4 regions of the Cupriavidus sp. UBA2010 genome follow, and region 1 is predicted to be linked to each of the others. Evidence: predicted binding sites of a transcription regulator. Region 1 holds the regulator's gene; each other region holds the start of a gene.
What was found. The regulator LexA, encoded in region 1, represses DNA repair genes until DNA is damaged. The targets are predictions, from matches to a motif close to ACTGTATNNNNATACAGT.
Positions count from the first base shown of each region.

Region 2: the regulator LexA is predicted to act here: its motif matches at 1,791-1,808, upstream of recA (recombinase RecA).
Region 3: the regulator LexA is predicted to act here: its motif matches at 3,168-3,185, upstream of B2246_RS03780 (PA0069 family radical SAM protein).
Region 4: the regulator LexA is predicted to act here: its motif matches at 2,220-2,237, upstream of B2246_RS09615 (ATP-dependent helicase).

Region 1 covers NZ_DDCI01000012.1:196,767-201,526, forward strand. Annotated here, with positions in the region: gene B2246_RS08295 (bifunctional aspartate transaminase/aspartate 4-decarboxylase) at 1-961, opposite strand, end outside; gene B2246_RS08300 (hypothetical protein) at 1,231-1,506, shown strand; gene B2246_RS08305 (hypothetical protein) at 1,623-1,796, opposite strand; gene lexA (transcriptional repressor LexA) at 1,920-2,576, opposite strand; gene B2246_RS08315 (asparaginase) at 2,782-3,783, shown strand; gene rpsF (30S ribosomal protein S6) at 3,901-4,275, shown strand; gene priB (primosomal replication protein N) at 4,296-4,595, shown strand; gene rpsR (30S ribosomal protein S18) at 4,599-4,760, shown strand, end outside.
Region 2 covers NZ_DDCI01000036.1:148,982-153,741, reverse strand. Annotated here, with positions in the region: gene recX (recombination regulator RecX) at 1-448, opposite strand, end outside; gene recA (recombinase RecA) at 577-1,638, opposite strand; gene B2246_RS27970 (response regulator) at 1,878-2,567, shown strand; gene B2246_RS27965 (sensor histidine kinase) at 2,589-4,163, shown strand; gene B2246_RS27960 (DUF4212 domain-containing protein) at 4,160-4,480, shown strand.
Region 3 covers NZ_DDCI01000009.1:97,762-102,521, forward strand. Annotated here, with positions in the region: gene B2246_RS03765 (acyl-CoA dehydrogenase) at 1-30, shown strand, start outside; gene B2246_RS03770 (D-amino acid dehydrogenase) at 109-1,413, opposite strand; gene B2246_RS03775 (winged helix-turn-helix transcriptional regulator) at 1,522-2,031, shown strand; gene B2246_RS03780 (PA0069 family radical SAM protein) at 2,053-3,138, opposite strand; gene B2246_RS03785 (LysR family transcriptional regulator) at 3,273-4,205, opposite strand; gene B2246_RS03790 (NINE protein) at 4,238-4,729, opposite strand.
Region 4 covers NZ_DDCI01000013.1:215,391-220,150, forward strand. Annotated here, with positions in the region: gene cmdF (tyrosine 2,3-aminomutase) at 1-29, shown strand, start outside; gene B2246_RS09615 (ATP-dependent helicase) at 67-2,172, opposite strand; gene B2246_RS09620 (TlpA disulfide reductase family protein) at 2,326-2,865, opposite strand; gene B2246_RS09625 (SoxW family protein) at 2,994-3,491, opposite strand; gene B2246_RS09630 (hypothetical protein) at 3,625-4,212, shown strand; gene B2246_RS09635 (LysE family transporter) at 4,255-4,760, shown strand, end outside.

The DNA.
Region 1 (4,760 bases):
AGCCAGTGGCACCGAAGTACTTGGAGTACGAATACACCAGGAGCGTGTTCTTGGGACACATCGCAAACAGCGAGACGAAATTGTCGGCGAAGGTACCGTACACATCGTCTGTCAGGAGAATCAGATCTGGGCGTTCTTCAACGATGCTGGCGATGTATTTCAGGCTTTCATCGCTCATTTTTACGGAAGGCGGATTGCTGGGGTTCACCAGGAAAAACGCCTTAACCTTGGGATCTCGCAGCTTGTCGAGTTCCTTCTTCGGGTACTGCCATCCACTTGCGGGGTCGGCATCGATCGAAACCTCGGTCAGGTGGTATTCGGCCAGTTCCGGAATTTCGATATACGGCGTGAAGATCGGCATTCCCAGTGCGATCGTGTCACCGGGATTGATCAGATGATTGACCTTCAACGAATTGAAGAGGTACGTCATCGCGGCGGTTCCGCCTTCCACGGCGTACAGGTCGAAATCGCCCAGGAACGGATGCGCGCCAATCATTTCCTTGCGGATGTACTGTTTGACGATCTTCTCGCTCAGTCGGAGCATCCGGTCGGGAACCGGATAGTTGCAGGCCAGGATCCCTTCGCACATTTCGTACAGGAAATCACCGCCATCCAGACCGAGCTGGTCGCGCACATACGATACGGCCCCGGTCAGGAACTTGACGCCGGGAACGTCCTTGTGCACGCGGGCATAAAGGTCGAACCGCTCCTCGATACCTGCGCGTCGCGGGAAACCGCCGACACCTTCTGGCAAATACGAAAATGACCTTTCCGATTCGATCATGGCGAACTGGCCGAGCTGCCAGAAACCATGTCGCGGGATGGTTGCCAGAAAATTCGGATTACCTCGCCCGGCGTTTAGCATCAGGCGATTCGATACGCTTCCTGCCAACTTGATGAGTTCGTCCTTGAGTTCGAAAGGCGACAGGCTGGCGAGCCCTGACGTATCGTGCTTGGCCATCGTGCATCTCCTGAAGGTGCTGTGCGGTATAGGGGCGTGGGAGGGACGAAAGGCTTCAACCTCTCGTCATCGTCGGATCGAATGGGGCAAAACCATGCTGGGTTGGCGCTTTCCGCCACGATCGACGTTCTCGGTTGTTACCCTAGCCGGAGAGCGAGAAATTTTCATTGGCCCAAAGAACTACGAATGGCTAGGAAAATGCGCGACGTCGCGAAATCGGGCAAGTAATCTGTAAAGATCAGGAATTGCAGATGCTGCGGAGGAGAAGGATGACGCTCAGATTTCACGAACTCTCTCCCGATGTGCGGGAGGCTCTGGAGTCCATTTGCGCCAGGCACGGATTCGTCCCCGAGGATTTCGAATTCGCGGTTGCGAACGCGCTCAATCCGGGGGAGGGGGCTGCTGCGGATATGGTGACTGTCGAACGCGTGGTCGGCGGTCAGTTGCAGAAATACAAAGGAGGCGCTGGCGGGGCTGCGACCTGGCTGGCTGCCTTTGAGGCAGACCTCGCGTCCGATTGGTTCGGCGCGCCGTTGGCCGATTAATGTCGAGTCAGATTGATGATGGTCGGGCCCCGATCAGCGTCGGGTCCCGGGGCCATCATCGCCCGTACATGCAGCAATGCGCTGCAGTGCATGGTGACAGAAGAGAGCGGGCTGCCTCAATCAAGAGTTTTCGAGGAGGGTTCAGCAAGCTCGAGCATTCGGCAGATGGCGGCCATATTGCCGACCATGGTGCGGCGATGGGTGCCCTGGTAGACGCGAACGCCCTTGATCTGGCGGAAGGGGACCGGCTTGACCGGACGGCGGGATGCGACGGTTTCGGATTGCAGCATGGCAACACCTCGTAATTTGCGTTCAGCAGAAGTCCGCACCCGTCGTCCGTAAAGGACGGGGCGGCGTTGGCAAAGCAAAAGCGGGTGACCGGGGCAGGTGGCCAGCTGCCTGGGTCCGGAGAGTCAGAAGCCTGAAGATCTGATCAGGCCAACTGCGATACCCTCCAGGGAGAACTCATCACGTCCTGCATGCAAGACGATGTTCTGGAAGTCGGGGTTCTCGGCGATCAACTCGATCGTATCGCCGCGTTTCTTCAAGCGTTTGACGGTGACGTCATCGCCCAGACGGGCGACGACAACCTTACCGTTCGCAGCTTCGCTGGCTTTCTTCACGGCAAGCAGGTCGCCATCCAGAATGCCGGCGTCGCGCATGCTCAGGCCGCGAACGCGAAGTAGATAGTCGGGGCGCTCGTCAAAGACAGAGGCATCGACTTGATACTGCCGGTCGATATGCTCGGCAGCCAGAATCGGGCTGCCAGCTGCGACACGACCGACTAATGGCAATGTCAGTTGCAGCACACCCGCCATCGGTAACGAGAACTGATCGGGTCGTTCAGAGTCGCTACGCGTCACCTTCAGGCGAATGCCTCGCGATGCGCCCGGCGTCAGCTCGATCACGCCCTTGCGCGCCAGAGCCCGCAGGTGTTCCTCGGCCGAATTGGGGGAGGAGAAGCCGAATTCGGCGGCGATCTCAGCACGAGTGGGCGGAAAGCCCGTGTTGCGGATCGTGTCGCGGATCAGGTCGAAAATCTGCTGCTGCCGGGGTGTCAGGGTCGCCATGGGTCGCAGGTCTTGTGCCGAAGCACTGTATGTTTAAACAGTATGCTGTGATTTTATACAGTATCGGGTGAAGTGCAAGCACATTTTGCGCAGCCGGCTCAACACGAGTAGTTCCGTGGGGTGAGGCCCACGGGTTTGCCACGGGTTCGGCCAGGCGTTCGCGCAGTTACAATCGGCCCGCCTTCAAGCTCCGTCAACCCCGTCCATGTCCGTACTCCTGCCTCGTATCGTTGTGCTCGCGACTGGCGGCACCATCGCCGGTTCGTCCGCTAATCCTGCCAGTAGCGCGCACTATCAGGCTGCGACAGTACCTGTATCGCAACTTGTGCAGGCAGTGCCCGCGCTGGCAGATGTGGCGCGGGTCGAAGCGGAGCAGGTGGCGCAGGTGGACAGCAAGGACATGATGTTCGATCTCTGGCGGTTGCTTGCCGCGCGAATCGGGTATTGGTCCGCGCAGGCCGATGTCGCCGGAATCGTGATCACACATGGCACTGACACGCTGGAAGAGACGGCGATGTTCCTGCATCTGACGCAGGCTTGCCCGTTGCCTGTCGTGATGACTGCGGCCATGCGCCCATCGACATCGCTTTCGGCTGACGGGCCGCTGAACCTGCTCGATGCGGTGCGCGTGGCGGCAAGCCCGGCGGCGGTTGGCAAGGGTGTGCTCGTGGTCCTGAATCAGCAGATTCATGCCGCGCGTGATGTCGTCAAGGCGCATACGTCGGCTGTCGATGCTTTCCATTCGCCAGTTGCCGGTCCGCTTGGCTTTGTGCAGGATACCTACGTCCATTTCTCGCGCACCCCGGGTCCTGGTCAGGCGCCGCGCTTGCCGGTGCCCGCTGTATGGCCGTTGGTGGAGATCGTCGCCAGCTATGCGCAGCCGGGGAGGGTAGCTATCGACGCGATGGTGGCCGCAGGCGTGCTAGGGTTCGTCGTGGCCGCGGCTGGCAACGGTTCCGTGCACGAAACGCTGACGGCCGCGCTGGTCGACGCCGCGGCATGTGGTATAGCGGTGGCGCGTAGTTCGCGTACCGGTGCTGGTCATGTGGCAATCCCCGCACCGCCGCGACCGACAGGTGGCGTATTCGTCTCGTCGGGTGACCTCAACCCCTACAAGGCGCGCGTGCTGCTGCTGCTGGCGTTGGCTGACGACCCTTCGCTGGGGCGCGATGCGGCCCGGCTTCAGGCGCTCTTCGAGCGGTACTGAGGCAGGCCGGGCGCCGAATTCTTGCGCGAAGGCCCCTTTCCGGGCTATACTCGCGGGCTACTCAACCTTGCCGCACCGGACGTGACGCCCGGGTGGCTCATCCCAAAAGGAGCGTCAATGCGTCATTACGAAATCGTATTTATCGTCCATCCGGACCAGAGTGAACAAGTGCCGGCGATGATCGAGCGTTACAAGCAGCTCGTCACGTCGCAAAACGGCCAGATTCACCGCGTGGAAGACTGGGGCCGTCGTCAAATGGCCTACATGATCCAGAAGCTGGCCAAGGCTCACTACGTTTGCCTGAACATCGAATGCGGCAAGGACACGCTGGCTGAACTCGAACACGCGTTCAAGTTCAACGACGCCGTGCTGCGTCACCTGATCGTTCAGACCAAGAAGGCCGAGACTGCTCCTTCGCCGATGATGAAGGAAGTGCAGCGCGAAGAAGCCCGCAAGGCCGCGCAAACGACCACGGAAGGCCAGCCCGCCTGAGAGCGGACTGCTATGTCGCGGTGAACCAGCTTCGGCTGATCGCCACGCTCGTCGAGCGAGAGGCGTTGCGCTATACGCCGGCCGGAGTGCCCGTCGTCAACTGCATTCTGCAGCATGCCGGCGAGGCGCTGGAGGCGGAAACGCCCCGGCAGGTGGAGTTCGCAATCGTGGCCATGGGCATTGGCGCCATTGGCCAGCAGCTTGAGCGGTTGCCGCTCGATACGCTGCTCGATTGCGAAGGCTTTCTGGCCCGCAAGCACCGCAACAGCAGGACACTGGTCTTTCACATCACTCGATGTAAAGCATTCGAAAAGGATTGAATCATGGCATTCGTCAAACGTGACAACAAGAACAAGAAGCGCTTTCAGCAACAGAACCCGCTGTTCAAGCGCAAGCGCTTCTGCCGTTTCACCGTGGCTGGCGTCGAACAGATCGACTACAAGGATCTGGACACGCTGAAGGACTTCATCGGCGACAACGGCAAG
Region 2 (4,760 bases), on a different contig from region 1:
CTTCGTCCTCGGCCCCGCGGATGATCTTGCCCACAACCGATCGGGAAAATCCGCGCGCCATCATGAACCGGACTTGCTTGGCGTGGGCCTCCGGCGAGTCCGGCGGAGCACCGAAACGCTTGCGCCAAACCTCGCGTGCGCGATCCAGCTCGGAATCGCGCAGGCGGTCCTGCAGATCTCGTAGCTGCTCATTGCCGAGTTGGTGCGTCTTGGCTTCCTGCAATACACGCGCCGCGCCGTAGCGACTGGCCCGGCGGTGAACGAGGCTATCGACGAACCGCTCATTGGACAGCCAGTTGTCGCGTTCGAGCACATCGAGCAGAGCCTCCACCTCCTCTGCCGATTCGGCATGAGGCGCCAGCTTGCGCGCGAGTTCGGCCCGGCTGTGCTCCCGACGGGAAAGGTAGCCGACGGCACGGGCTTTCAGGGAGAGGGGGGGACGGGGCATTCGGCTGATATTCGGCTGATAACGAGGAAGCCGGCAGTCGGCGCTGCGGGATACGGGAAAATCGGGGTGAAAACAAAAAAGCCGCCGCACAAGTATGCGACGGCTTTCGTCAGACAGCGACGTCAGGGTCAGCCTTCGACCTCTGCCGGCGCGCCCGCCACGGTATTCAGCGGCGCCACGCCCAGCGCCAGACGCACCTTGTTCTCGATCTCGTCGGCGATGTCCGGGTTCTCGCGCAGGTACTCGCGTGCGTTGTCCTTGCCCTGGCCGATCTTTTCGCCGTTGTAGCTGTACCAGGCACCGGCCTTCTCAACGATCTTGGCGTCCACGCCCAGGTCAATGATTTCACCCTGGCGCGAGATACCCTGGCCATAGAGGATGTCGAAGAACGCCTCGCGGAACGGAGGTGACACCTTGTTCTTGACCACCTTGACCTTGGTCTCGTTGCCGACGACTTCGTCGCCCTTCTTGATCGAGCCGATACGGCGGATGTCCAGGCGCACCGAAGCGTAGAACTTCAGCGCGTTACCGCCGGTGGTGGTTTCAGGCGAACCAAACATCACACCGATCTTCATACGGATCTGGTTGATGAAGATCACCAGGCAGTTCGTGCGCTTGATCGTGCCGGTCAGCTTGCGCAGCGCCTGGCTCATCAGACGAGCCTGCAGGCCGGGCAGCGAATCGCCCATCTCGCCCTCGATTTCCGCCTTCGGCACCAGAGCGGCCACCGAGTCGATCACGATCAGGTCGATCGAGCCCGAGCGCACCAGCGCGTCGGTGATTTCCAGGGCCTGCTCGCCGGTATCGGGCTGGGAGATCAGCAGGTTGCCGACGTCCACGCCAAGCTTGCCGGCATATTGGACGTCCAGGGCGTGCTCGGCGTCGATGAACGCGCAGGTGCCGCCCAGCTTCTGCATCTCGGCCACCACCTGCAGCGTCAGCGTGGTCTTGCCGGACGATTCCGGACCGTAGATCTCGACCACGCGGCCGCGCGGCAGGCCACCCACGCCCAGCGCGATGTCCAGCCCCAGCGAGCCGGTGGACACTACCTGGATGTCCTGTTCGATTTCGCCATCGCCCAGGCGCATGATCGAGCCCTTGCCGAACTGCTTCTCAATCTGGGAGAGCGCGGCGGCAAGCGCCTTCTGCTTCTCAGCGCTCACGCCGGCGCCGGCCTTCTTGTCGTCCATGGTCGTCCTTCAATCAATGGTGTATAAATAGGCCGCATACGGCGCGGCGCCCGGAACCCAAAGCCCTTTTTCGGGATGGAATTTCCAGGCCACGACGCCCAACCCGGCATGGTGCGATCACCTTTCATGGTAGCTCGCCCGGAATGTCGGGTACTGTATAAAAAAACAGTATGCTTGGCAAGCCCCACCGGCACCGCGGCCGGCGGCCGGCTGTGGCCGGCCACGAGGTGGAGACAATCATGCGGATTCTTATCGCCGAAGATGACGATGTGCTGGCAGACGGGCTGACGCGCTCGTTGCGCCAGTCCGGCTATGCCGTCGATCACGTTGCGAATGGCGTGGAAGCCGATTCGGCCCTTTCCACGCAGTCGTTCGACCTGCTGATCCTCGATCTCGGCCTGCCCCGCATGTCCGGGCTCGAGGTGCTCAAGCGGCTGCGCGCGCGCAGCGCCATGGTGCCCGTGCTGATTCTGACTGCGGCCGACAGCGTCGACGAACGCGTGAAGGGGCTGGACCTCGGCGCCGACGACTACATGGCCAAGCCGTTCGCGCTGTCCGAACTCGAGGCCCGGGTGCGCGCGCTGGTGCGCCGTGGCGCAGGCGGTGGCGCCACGCTGATGCGCCACGGGCCGCTCGCGTTCGATCAGGTCGGCCGCATCGCCTATCTCAATGAACAGATGCTGGATCTCTCCGCGCGAGAGGTCGGTCTGCTCGAAATCCTGCTCACGCGCAGCGGGCGGCTCGTATCGAAGGAGCAGCTCGTCGATCACCTGTGCGAATGGGGCGAGGAAGTCAGCAATAACGCGATCGAGGTGTATGTGCACCGCCTGCGCAAGAAGATCGAGGTTGGCGGCATCCGCATCGCCACGGTGCGCGGGCTGGGCTACTGCCTCGAGAAATTCCAGCCGGCCGTGGCCGCGCATGGCTGACACCACGGGGGCTGATCGCGCATGAGCCTGCTGCGACTGCCGTGGCGACGCCGTTCCGCCGCGGGCCCCGCACGCGCGACGGACCCCACCCGGCCCACGCTGGCCGATGCCGCGGCCGAAGACCAGGCGCTGGCCGACGCCCTGCCGCACCTCGAAGAAACCTCGGCGCACCCTGCGCCCCGCTCGCTGTTTGGCGAGATTCTCGACTGGATGCTGGCGCCGCTTCTGCTGCTCTGGCCGATGAGCATCGCCGTCACATACCTCGTCGCCAAGTCGATTGCCAACGGGCCGTTCGACCGCGCGCTAGAAGCAAGCGCCATCGTGCTGTCGCAGCAGGTGCGCGAGGTCAACGGCCGCGTCACGCTGCAGCTTCCACTGTCCGCGCGGGAGATCCTGCGCGCCGACGAGACCGACAACATCTACTACCTGGTGGTAGGCAAGCACGGCGAGTACGTGGCGGGAGATCACGACCTGCCGCTTCCGTCCGAGGACGAAGAGGGACATGCCGGGCTGGTATCGCTGCGCGACGATCGCGTGGCCGGCAACGATGTGCGTGTCGCCTATACCTACGTCGACCTGAAGAACGTCAACGGCGCCCAGCCCGTGCTGGTGCAGGTGGCCGAGACGCTGGACAAGCGCGCGCGGCTGGCCAATGAAATCATCAAGGGCGTCATCCTGCCGCAGTTCGTGATCCTGCCGCTCGCGGTGGTGCTGGTGTGGTTTGGCCTCACGCGGGGGCTGGCACCGCTGACCGCGATCCAGCAGCGCATCCGCGCGCGCAATCCCGGCGACACGAGCCCGATCGACGAGCGCGCCGCGCCGCAGGAAATCACGCCACTGGTAGCATCGTTCAACGACCTGTTGTCGCAACTCGAGCAGTCGGTGCAGACACAGAAGCGTTTCATCGCCGATGCCGCACACCAGATGAAGACACCGCTCGCGGGTCTGCGCATGCAGGCGGAACTGGCCCAGCGCGAGCAATCACCGGAGGAACTGCATCGATCGCTGGCGCAGATCGCCGGCAGCTCCAAACGCACCGCGCATCTGGTTACCCAGTTGCTGTCGCTGGCACGCATGGAAAATCTGGCAGGGGTAGGCGGCATGACGCCGGTAAACCTGACCGCGCTGGCGCGCGACGTGGTCAAGGACCTGTTGCCCCAGGCATGGGCGCGGCAGATCGACCTTGGCCTGGAAGGCGACGAGCACCCCGTGATGGTCACGGGCAATCGCGTGATGCTGACGGAGATGCTCAACAACCTCGTCGACAACGCCATTCGCTACACGCCACCCGGCGGACATGCCACGGTGCGCGTCATCGCCGATGCATTCGAGCCGTTCGCATATCTCGATGTGGAAGACACCGGGCCGGGCATCCCCCCGAGCGAGCGCGGACGCGTGATGGAGCGTTTCTATCGTGTGCTCGGCACCAACACCGAAGGCAGCGGCCTGGGGCTGGCCATCGTGCGCGAGATCGTGCAGCAGCACGGCGGCGAAGTATCCATCGACGACAACGTGTACCAGACCGAGCCTCGTCTGGCCGGTGCCCGGTTCCACGTGACGCTGCGCCGCGCGCCGCCGGAAGAGACCAACACATGAGGAAAGCCCCGCCCGACCGCATGACGCCGCGCGAGCGGCTTGCCTGGCGCCACAACCTGCGCTGGATCGCCGTGCTGCTGGTGATCTGGTTCGTCGTGACGTTCGTCGTCGCCTGGTTCGCACGCGAACTGCGTTTCGACTTCTTCGGCTGGCCCTTCTCGTTCTGGGCGGCCGCGCAGGGCGCGCTGATCGTATATGTAGCAATGGCCGCGCTCTACGCCTGGCACATGAATCGGGTGGATCGCGAACTCGACAGCGAGACGCCAGACGCCGAGACCCATCCCGCACCACCCACCAATCCCACCGGCCGATCCTGACGCAAACACGCGGCACCCCTCGTAAGGGGCAATTCGATGACCATGCCGCGTCACGTGCGCCAATGCTGCAAAGCAAGATTCCCGCGCACCCCACAAGCCATGCGGTTTGCGGTTTCGGACCGACGCAACGCAGCAAATACTCCGCTGAAAGCAGCCTCGAAACGTCTAGCGTATACCCCGACGAATCCGGCACGTTTTGCGGGAACTCTGTCAGAACTCAGTAAGTTTCGCCTCCCACAATCCTTTGCAGCTTCGGTGCAGAGGCCGGCACGCGCGGATA
Region 3 (4,760 bases), on a different contig from region 1:
GCCAACGCGCTGACGGCGGATCAGTTCTGATCCGGCGCACCGGGCATCAAGGCAATGAAAAGGGCGACCCCTCGGGGTCGCCCTTTTTTTCGTCACCGTGCCGAAGGATCAGGCCGGTAGCGGCCGTGGCAAGTGGTGTGTGCGCGGCTGCTTGCGGTAGCGATCCACCGAGAGGTCGTCGGCACGGATTGCCGGGCGCGTGCCCGAGACCAAATCGGACAGCAACTGGCCCGAGCCGCAGGCCATCGTCCATCCAAGCGTGCCGTGACCCGTGTTGAGCCAGAGGCCGCGGATGCCAGCGGGGCCAACCACCGGAGTGCTATCGGGTGTCATCGGGCGCAGGCCGGTCCAGAACGTGGCACGGCTCACATCGCCCGCGCCCGGGAACAGGTCGTTCACCACGTGTTCCAGCGTGCGGCGCTTGTTCGGATCGAGCGAGCGGTCATAGCCGACGATCTGCGCCATGCCGCCCACGCGGATGCGGTCGTCGAAGCGCGTGATCGCCACCTTGTACGTCTCGTCGAGCACCGTCGACACCGGGCTCTTCGATGCATCGGTGAGCGGCACCGTGATCGAGAAGCCCTTGAGCGGATAGACGGGCAGGTTGGACAGGCCCGGCAGCACGTGCTTCACGAACGGCGTGGACCAGCTGCCCAGCGCCACCACCACGGCATCGGCCATCATCGGTTGCCCTTCGACGATCGCGCCGGTCACGGCATCGCCTTGCGTCAGCAGGCCGTCGATCGAGCGGTTGTAGATGAACTGCACGCCGATCGATTCAGCCATGGCTGCCAGCTGTTCCGTAAACAGCTGGCAATCCCCGGTTTCGTCGTTCGGCAGGCGCAAGCCACCGGCCAGCTTGTGGCCGACGGCGGCGAGCGCCGGTTCGCTCGCGGCGAGTTCTTCGCGCGAAAGCAATTCGTATGGCACGCCGGCTTCCTCGAGCACGGCGATGTCGCGCGACGCGGCTTCCAATTGCGCGTCGGTGCGGAACACCTGGAGCGTGCCCTGCTGGCGGCCTTCATAGCTGATGCCGGTATCCGCGCGCAGCGCGCGGATGCAATCCCGACTGTACTCGGCCAGACGCACCATGCGCTCCTTGTTCACCGCATAGCGGTCGGCAGTGCAGTTCTGCAGCATCTGCCACATCCACTGAAGCTGGAACAGCGTGCCGTCGGGTTTGATCGTGAGCGGTGCGTGCTCCTGGAACATCCACTTGATCGCCTTGAGCGGAACGCCGGGTGCTGCCCACGGCGACGCATAGCCCGGAGAGATCTGGCCGGCGTTGGCAAAGCTGGTGCCAAGGGCGGGGCCGCCTTCGCGGTCAACCACGATCACTTCGTGACCGGCGCGGGCCAGATACCACGCACTGGTGACGCCGATAACGCCACTGCCAAGAATTAGAACGCGCATGTCGGGGGCTCTCTACTGCGGAATGGATGTGTGGGAGAATTCGCTTCTATACTATTGACTTCAAGGCAGTCATAGTTACCGAATTTCTCTGCAAAACAGGAAAAAATCATGAGAACGAGTCGTCAGCCGGTACGCGCGCTGGATCGGCTGGACCGGAAGATTCTGGGGGTCCTGCAGGCCGATGGCCGGATTTCGATGAAGGAGCTGGCGGAGGCCGTCGGGCTGACCATCACGCCGTGCATCGAGCGCGTGAAGCGGCTCGAACGCGACGGGGTCATCATGGGGTACTACGCGCGGCTGAACCCGACGCTGCTTGGCAGCGCGCTGCTGGTCTTCGTCGAGATCTCCCTGGGGAACAAGTCGGGCAACATGTTCGAGCAGTTCCGGCGCGAGGTGCTGCGGATCCCCGAGGTGCTCGAGTGCCACCTGGTATCGGGCGATTTCGACTACCTGATCAAGGCACGCATCCGCGAGATCGGCGAATATCGCCGGCTGCTCGGCGACATCCTGCTGCAACTGCCGGGCGCGGCGCAGTCGAAAAGCTACGTGGTGATGGAAGAGATCAAGGAGACGCTGGCGATCGCCGTGGACGAGAAGGAGCGCAGTCAGCCGGGCTGACGCGGCTCCAGGCCTGCCGGCTCAGAAAAGGCTACCCTGCGGCGAATCCTCGGGCGGCACGCGGAACAGATCGGTGCGCAGCGGATGGCGTTCCTGATTGAGCCCAAACCTCCGGCACGCGAGTTCGAAACGCTTGCGGACCAGCTCGGCAAAGATGCCAGTCCCGCGCATCCGGCTCGTGAATGTCGCGTCGTTGTGCTTACCGTTACGCATGTTCTCGATGATGCTCAGCACATGCTGCTTGCGGCCGGGGAAATGCTGCTCGAGCCATTCGATGAAGATGTCGTGAACCTCTAGCGGCAGGCGCAGCATGACGAATCCAGCCGACGTTGCCCCGACTTCGCTGCAGGCCTTCAGCACGTTTTCCAGATCGTAATCGGTGAGCGCCGGTATCACCGGGGCGAAGAGCACCCCGGCCGGCACGCCGGCCTCGGCCAGCAACCGGATGCCTTCGATCCGTTTGGCTGGTGTGCTGGCGCGAGGCTCCATCTTTCTGGCGATATCGGCATCAAGCGTCGTGACGGATATGAACACGCGCGCCAGCCCGTTGCGGGCCATGCGGGCAAGGATGTCGATATCTCGCGTCACCAGGAACGACTTGGTCGTGATGGCCACCGGGTGCTGGAAGCGTTCCAGCACCTCCAGAATGCCGCGCGTGAGCTCGAATTTCCGCTCGATCGGCTGGTACGGATCGGTGTTGGTGCCGAGCGCGATGACGCTCGGCTTGTAGTGTTTCTTGCGGAGTTCCTGCTCGAGCAGCGTAGCGGCATTTGGCTTGGCGAACAGTTTCGTCTCGAAGTCGAGACCGGGCGACAGGCCCAGGTAGGCATGATTCGGTCGCGCAAAACAGTACGAGCATCCGTGCTCGCAACCCCGGTACATGTTGATCGACTGGTCGAACGGAACATCGGGCGACTGGTTGCGCGAGATGATCGTCCTGGCTGGCTCGATCGCGATCGTTGTCCGTGGCGCGGGAGACTCGCCGTGCAAGGCTTCCAGATCGGCAAGCATGGCCGCATCCGCCTCTCGGGACAGGCTGTCGAAACGCGATTCCGTGTTGGACAGCGCGCCTCTTCCCTTGCGGAAACCATCGGGTAGTGACGTCATGGGGGCTCTTGACTCGTACAATCTCCAATACTGTATAAATATACAGTATTGCCGGCGAGATAGCAGTGCCCTGCTCAGCGCCCTGATGGAATGTGCGCCCTGGGGATTGAACCTCCGACGGGCTTCAGATCCGGTCAGACGGTAGGTGTGGCCAAGGGAGGTGCGTCGTCGCGATCCCAGTAGGGCGGGGAGCCGAACCAGTTGGCAAAGAAGTCGACGAAGGCGTGTGTCTTGGCGGGAACCAGATGCCGGCTCGGATAGACCGCCCAGATCGAGACGACCGGCAATATCGGGTACTCATCCAGCACGGTGACCAACTCGCCGCGGCGCAGGTATGGCGCCACATCCCAGGTCGACTTCAGCGCGATGCCCATGCCCGCGATGATCGCGTCGCGAATCACCTCGCCGTTATCGGCGCGTAGCGTGCCCCGCACGCTCACCGCGCTTTCGCCGACTGGGGTATCGAAGCGCCAGGTCGATTGATCGCCAAGGATCAGACAGTTGTGATTGCGCAGGTCTTCCGGGTGCCGAGGGGTGCCGTGCCGCGCGAGGTATTCCGGCGATGCGCAGATCACGCGATGACTGGGTGCGAGCGGCCTGGCGACCAGCGAGGAATCGGGGAGCGCGCCCATGCGGAGCGCGACGTCGATCCCACTATCGACGAGACCGACGATCTGGTCGCTCAGGCGCAGATCCAGTGTGATGCCCGGGTAGGTGGACAGGAAGGCGGGGATCGCCGGCGAGACATGCTGGCGTCCAAACGAGGCAGGCGCCGTGACACGCAACGGGCCGTGTGGAACCTCCGCGCCTCGGCCCACGGATTGCGCGGCCACCTCCGATGCGGCCAGCAATGGCTCGGCATGAGTCAGGAACCGCTCGCCATCACCGGTGAGCGAAAGGCGGCGCGTTGTGCGATGTAGCAGGCGGGTGCCTAGCCGATCCTCCAGGCGCTGGAGCCGGGCGCTGGCAGTCGATGTCGACAGTCCCAGATCGCGTGCGGCCGCCGACAGGTTGCCGAGCGCCGCCGCGCGCACGAAGACCGCGATATCGGTCAGGTCGAACGGCATCGTTGGCGCGCGAAGTGGGGCCAGGCCGTCGGCTATTCCTGCGAGAGCGCCTTGGCTGCTTCGACTTGCGATTCGAAGAACGTCTGGAAGCTGATGGCAAGCCCTGCCATCAGCAGGCCGGTGCCGATCATCAGCGAGAAGATGATCAGGATGACCACGGGCCAGCCCGAGCGCGTGGGCGTGCCATGAGGGTTGTATTGCGCATCCCACTTGTCGTCGGGGCGCAGCCCGAACACGATGGCCGTCAGGAAGGCGCTGATAAGGGACGCGCCGCCGGCCACTGCGAAGAACCAGTTCAGTGCGGTATTGCCGGTGCCGAGGATCAGCGAGGCGATACCGAGCACGCCTGCTACGGTGCAAAGCAGGTGGACCCAGCCGAACTTGTCGCCCAGCCCTTTCAGATAGAAGCGATGCGCTCCAAGGCTGCCGAGCAGGAAGGCCAGCGCAACGGTGGCCAGTTTCGATTTGCCGCGTGTGTTGCGGGCTTCAGTGGCGATGGCGGGGGCTTGGCTGGCTGCAGGCATCGGTATGGGGACGGAGACGGTATGGCCGCCA
Region 4 (4,760 bases), on a different contig from region 1:
TGCGCGGCGCAGGCATCGAACTGGCCTGACGAACTCTGGCGGTAGCTTTCGGGAATGAGCGGTTTCCTACTTCCACATGCCGCGCATTCGGCTGGCGAGGTCTACCTGCGGTAGCGTGGCCTTCGCCTGGCCTTCCCCCGGCATTGGCGCGGGCGGCCACGAGCGGCTGTAGAAATTCGGCATCACGCGGTTCGGCAGGAAGCGCGTGCGCGATGCGTAGACGTGGCGATCGCCAAAGCCGACCTGGTTGTGCACGTAGAAGCGCTGTGGCACGACGATGTCGAGGTGGTCGCGCGCGCGAGTCATGGCCACGTACAGCAGGCGGCGCTCTTCCTCGATTTCCTCGGTGGTGCCGGTGGCAAGATCGGATGGCATGCAGCCATCGACTGCATTGAGCACGTACACGGCCTTCCACTCCTGCCCCTTGGCCGAATGGATCGTCGACAGGATCAGGTAGTCCTCGTCGCGCGAGGGCACGCCCGATTCGTCGCTCGATGCGCTGGGCGGGTCGAGCGTGAGTTCGGTGAGAAAGCGTTCCCGCGACGCATAGGTAGCCGCGATGCGCTCGATCTGCTGCAGATCCGCCTGCCGCGCGGCGGCATCGTCGTGCATCCGTTCGAGGTGCGGCATGTACCAGGCGATCACCTGTTCGAATTCCGATGGCCAGGGCGAGGTCGGCGCCATCAGCGCACGCGCCAGCGTCACCAGTTCATCCCAGGCGGGCGCGGCGGCGGGGGGCGGCTCGAAGGCTTCGAGCGCGATCAACGGTTCGGTGGCGGCTTCCAGTCCTTCGAGCACGCGCGCGGCCGTTTTCGGGCCGATGCCGGGCAGCAACTGCAGCGTGCGGAATCCGGCCATGCGGTCGCGTGGATTTTCCAGCCAGCGCACCACAGCCATCACGTCCTTGACGTGCGTCGACTCCAGAAACTTCAGTCCGCCGAACTTCACGAACGGGATATTGCGCCGGGCCAACTCGATCTCGACCTGGGCGCTGTGGTCGGCCGCGCGGAACAGCACCGCCTGCTGCATCAGCGACAAGCCAGCCTCGCGCCGCGCCAGTACCTGCTCGACGACGAAGCGCGCCTGCTCGGCCTCGTCGTTGACCACCACCACGCCGGGCTTCTCCGCCGATTCGCGCAGGGACCAGAGATCCTTGGTGAAGCGTTCGGCCGCAAGGCCAATCACGGCATTGGCGGCGCCGAGGATCGGCTGCGTCGAGCGATAGTTCTGCGACAGCGTGACCTGCTCGGCCGGCGGCGAGAACCGTGTCGGGAAATCGAGGATATTGCGCACGGTGGCGCCGCGGAATGCGTAGATCGACTGCGCGTCGTCGCCCACCACGGTCAGGCCGCGCCCTTGCGGCTTGAGCGCCAGCAGGATCGACGCCTGCAACGCGTTGGTGTCCTGGTACTCGTCGACCAGCACATGGTCGAAGCGCGCGCCCATGTCCTGCGCCAGTGCGGGCTCGGTCATCGCCTGCGCCCAGTAGAGCAACAGGTCGTCGTAGTCGAGCACCTGCTGCTTCTGCTTGGCTTCCACGTAGGCGGCGAACAGGCCCTTGAGCGCGTCTGCCCACATCGCGTAGCGCGGGAACTGCGTCTTCAGCACAACCTCGAGCGGCAACTGCGTGTTGACCACGCGCGAATAGATTGCGAGGCAGGTTTCCTTGCGCGGGAAGCGCGAGGTCTGCTCGGATAGCCCGAGGTCATGGCGGACCACGTGCATCAGGTCGGCCGCATCGCCGCGGTCGCTGATGGTGAAGGTCGGAGCAAGCCCGAGCGTTTCGGCGTACTCGCGCAGCAGGCGGGCGCCGATGGCGTGGAACGTGCCCGACCACTGCAGCGCGGCGCGCCCCGCGCCGGTCTGGATGCCGAGTGCCTGGTCGACGATGCGCTCGACACGGCGCCCCATTTCGGAGGCAGCGCGGCGCGAGAACGTCAGCAGCAGGATGCGGCGCGGATCGGCGCCGTTCACGACCAGATGCGCCACCCGATGCGCGAGCGTGTTGGTCTTGCCAGAGCCCGCGCCGGCAATGATCAGCAGCGGCGCGTCACCGTCGTACTCCACCGCCGCGCGCTGTTCCGGATTCAGCCGGGAAAGATAGGCGGGGGCGTCGGCGACCTCGGTGTCGGGCGACTCGGCAGCGGCTTCAGGGGCAAGTTCCGGTAACACGTCAGGGCAGGCAGTCGGATGGATGCGATAAGAAAAATCTGGCGCTCACTGTATATCCATACAGCCCCGACAGGCAAGCCGGATGCCCGACGATGTGAGCCGGGCAACAAAAAAGGTGCCGCATGGGCACCTTTTCGTTGGACTTGGCGTTGTTCAGGCCGCGTTGGCCAGTGCGCCGTCGAGCAGCTTGTGCAGCGCGTCCCACTCGGGCTCGCCCACGTAGCGCTTGAGAATCTTGCCGTTCTTGTCCACCACGAAGGTCGTCGGCGTGAGCTGGACGTTGCCGAAGGCCTTGGCCGCCGCGCCGTCGGCGTCCATCGCCACCTTGAATGGCAGTTCACGGGTCTTGGCGTAGTTCATCACGTACATCGGCGGGTCGTAGTTCATCGCCACCGCCACGAAGTCCAGCCCCTTGTCCTTGAACTGCTTGTAGGTGCTGACCATCTGAGGCATTTCCTTGACGCACGTGGCGCAGCTCGTGGCCCAGAAGTTGATCAGGTAGACCTTGCCCTTCAGGTCGCCAGTGCTGAGCTTTTCGCCCGAAAGCAGCGTGAATGTGGCGTCGGGGACCGTATTCGCGGGCGTCATGGCGCGGTAGCCGAAGAAGCCCAGCAGCGCGACGATGACAACGGCTACAGCGATCGGCCAGCGCTTCTTGCTCGAAGGTGTGGCAGGGGTGGCGGAATTCGACATGGGGTTACGGTCCCGAGGGGAGGCCATCTACAGACAGCGGCTATTCTACTGCCGCTGTTAGCCGGCAGTGGCAAGCCGGATCAAATGCGCACTATCTGCGGCATTCCGCCGCATTTCCTGGTGATTGACTACTTGGACGCCGCCAGCCCTTCGGCGAGCCTGGCACGTGCCGTATCCACGGCTTGTTCGAGGTAAGCGCCGTAGAAGTCCGGCTGCAGGCCGCGCAGCGGGCTGGCCAGGTTGCGGCCGTTGCGATCCAGGAACAGGACGGTCGGGGCCACCGTGATGTTGTGGGCGCGTGCCCATTGCTTCGCGGTGGTCATGGTGCCGTCGGCGTCGCGCAGCGGCGTGTCGGCCGTCATGTCGAGCTCGCGCGCGGTGATCTCGCCAGCGGCCGCCTGTGGCGCCAGATAGTTGCGGCGGGCGGTCTCGCAATACGTGCAGCCGGGCAAGCTGACCAGCACGACCAGCGGCCCGCCCTGTTTCGCGGCGTCAGCGGACTGGGCGGCAATATCGGTGACGGGCGGCAGATGGCTTGCCGCCATCGACACAGCCGGGCCCACCAGCAGCAACAGCGCGGCGAGACCATGCAGAACGGAGCGAAGCAGGGGCGAGCGGGGCGTCATGCTGGGGCGTCGGTGGGTATTCCGTGAGAACCTGGTGAAGACGTCGCCGCATTTGATTTCGTGCGCATCTGGTGCGAACGTGCGCGGCTTCCCGGATAATACCGGCTTGCGCCAGATTGCGCCGACATCCCCCATGCGCCGCCCCAGCCCCCGACCTGCCCCTCGCGTTCCCCTGCTGATTGCCATCGTGCTGCTGGCTCTGGCCGGCTGCTCGCCGCGCTATGACTGGCGCACCATCGTCTCGAGCGAAGGGCAGTATGCGGCGCTATATCCGGACAAGCCGACCAGCGCCGCGCGCGATGTGGCGATCGCCGGGCGCCAGTTGCCGATGCGCATGGAGGCCGCCCGGATCGACAACACGTTGTTCGCCGTCGGCGTGGTTTCCCTTCCCGCCGATGATGCGGGGCTACGCCGCGAGGCGCTGGCGTCGATGCAGGCCGGCCTGATAGGCAACCTCGGTGCGCATCCCGACAGCCCCGCGCGCTCGCGTCCGGTCACGGTCATGTCGGCGGGGCAGCCACCCGTTGCGCTGGACGGCGTGGAGGTGACTGTCGCTGGCATATCGCCCCAGGACAAATCACCGCGCCGACTGACCGCGCGGCTGGTGGCGTCCGGCTCGCGTGTCTATCAGGCAGTGGTGCTCGAGGCCGGCGATGCGGCGAAGGATGCGCGCCAGGCCGAGCAGGTCGAGCAGTTCCTCACCGGTTTTCACCCGTTCTAAATCCGTTCCAAGTCTTTCAGGTAGTCAATCAAGGAGTTCGTCATGCGTTGGGAAGTCTGGCTGGCCTATTTTGCCGCGTGCTGGGTGATCGCTGTCTCGCCCGGTTCGGGCGCCGTGCTGTCGATGAGCCACGGTCTGTCATACGGCCTGAAGAAGACGTCGACGACGATTCTGGGCCTGCAGACCGGCCTGGTGATCATCCTGCTAATTGCGGGCGGCGGACTTGGCGCGCTGCTGCTGGCGTCCGAGGAAGCATTCCTGGTGGTCAAGACGATTGGCGCGATGTACCTGATCTACCTGGGTATCCAGCAGTGGCGTGCCAAGGTTGAGACGAACCCGCAGAACAGCGAGGACAAGACGGTGCGTGTGGCCACCATGAGCCGGCGCCGGCGCTTCGCCACGGGGCTGCTGACGAACGTCACCAACCCCAAGGGCATCATCTTTATGGTGGCCGTGCTGCCGCAATTCATCGACCCGACGCATGCGCTCGGGCTGCAACTGGCTATCCTGGCGGCGACGATGTGCTTTGTGGACCTGATCGTGATGCA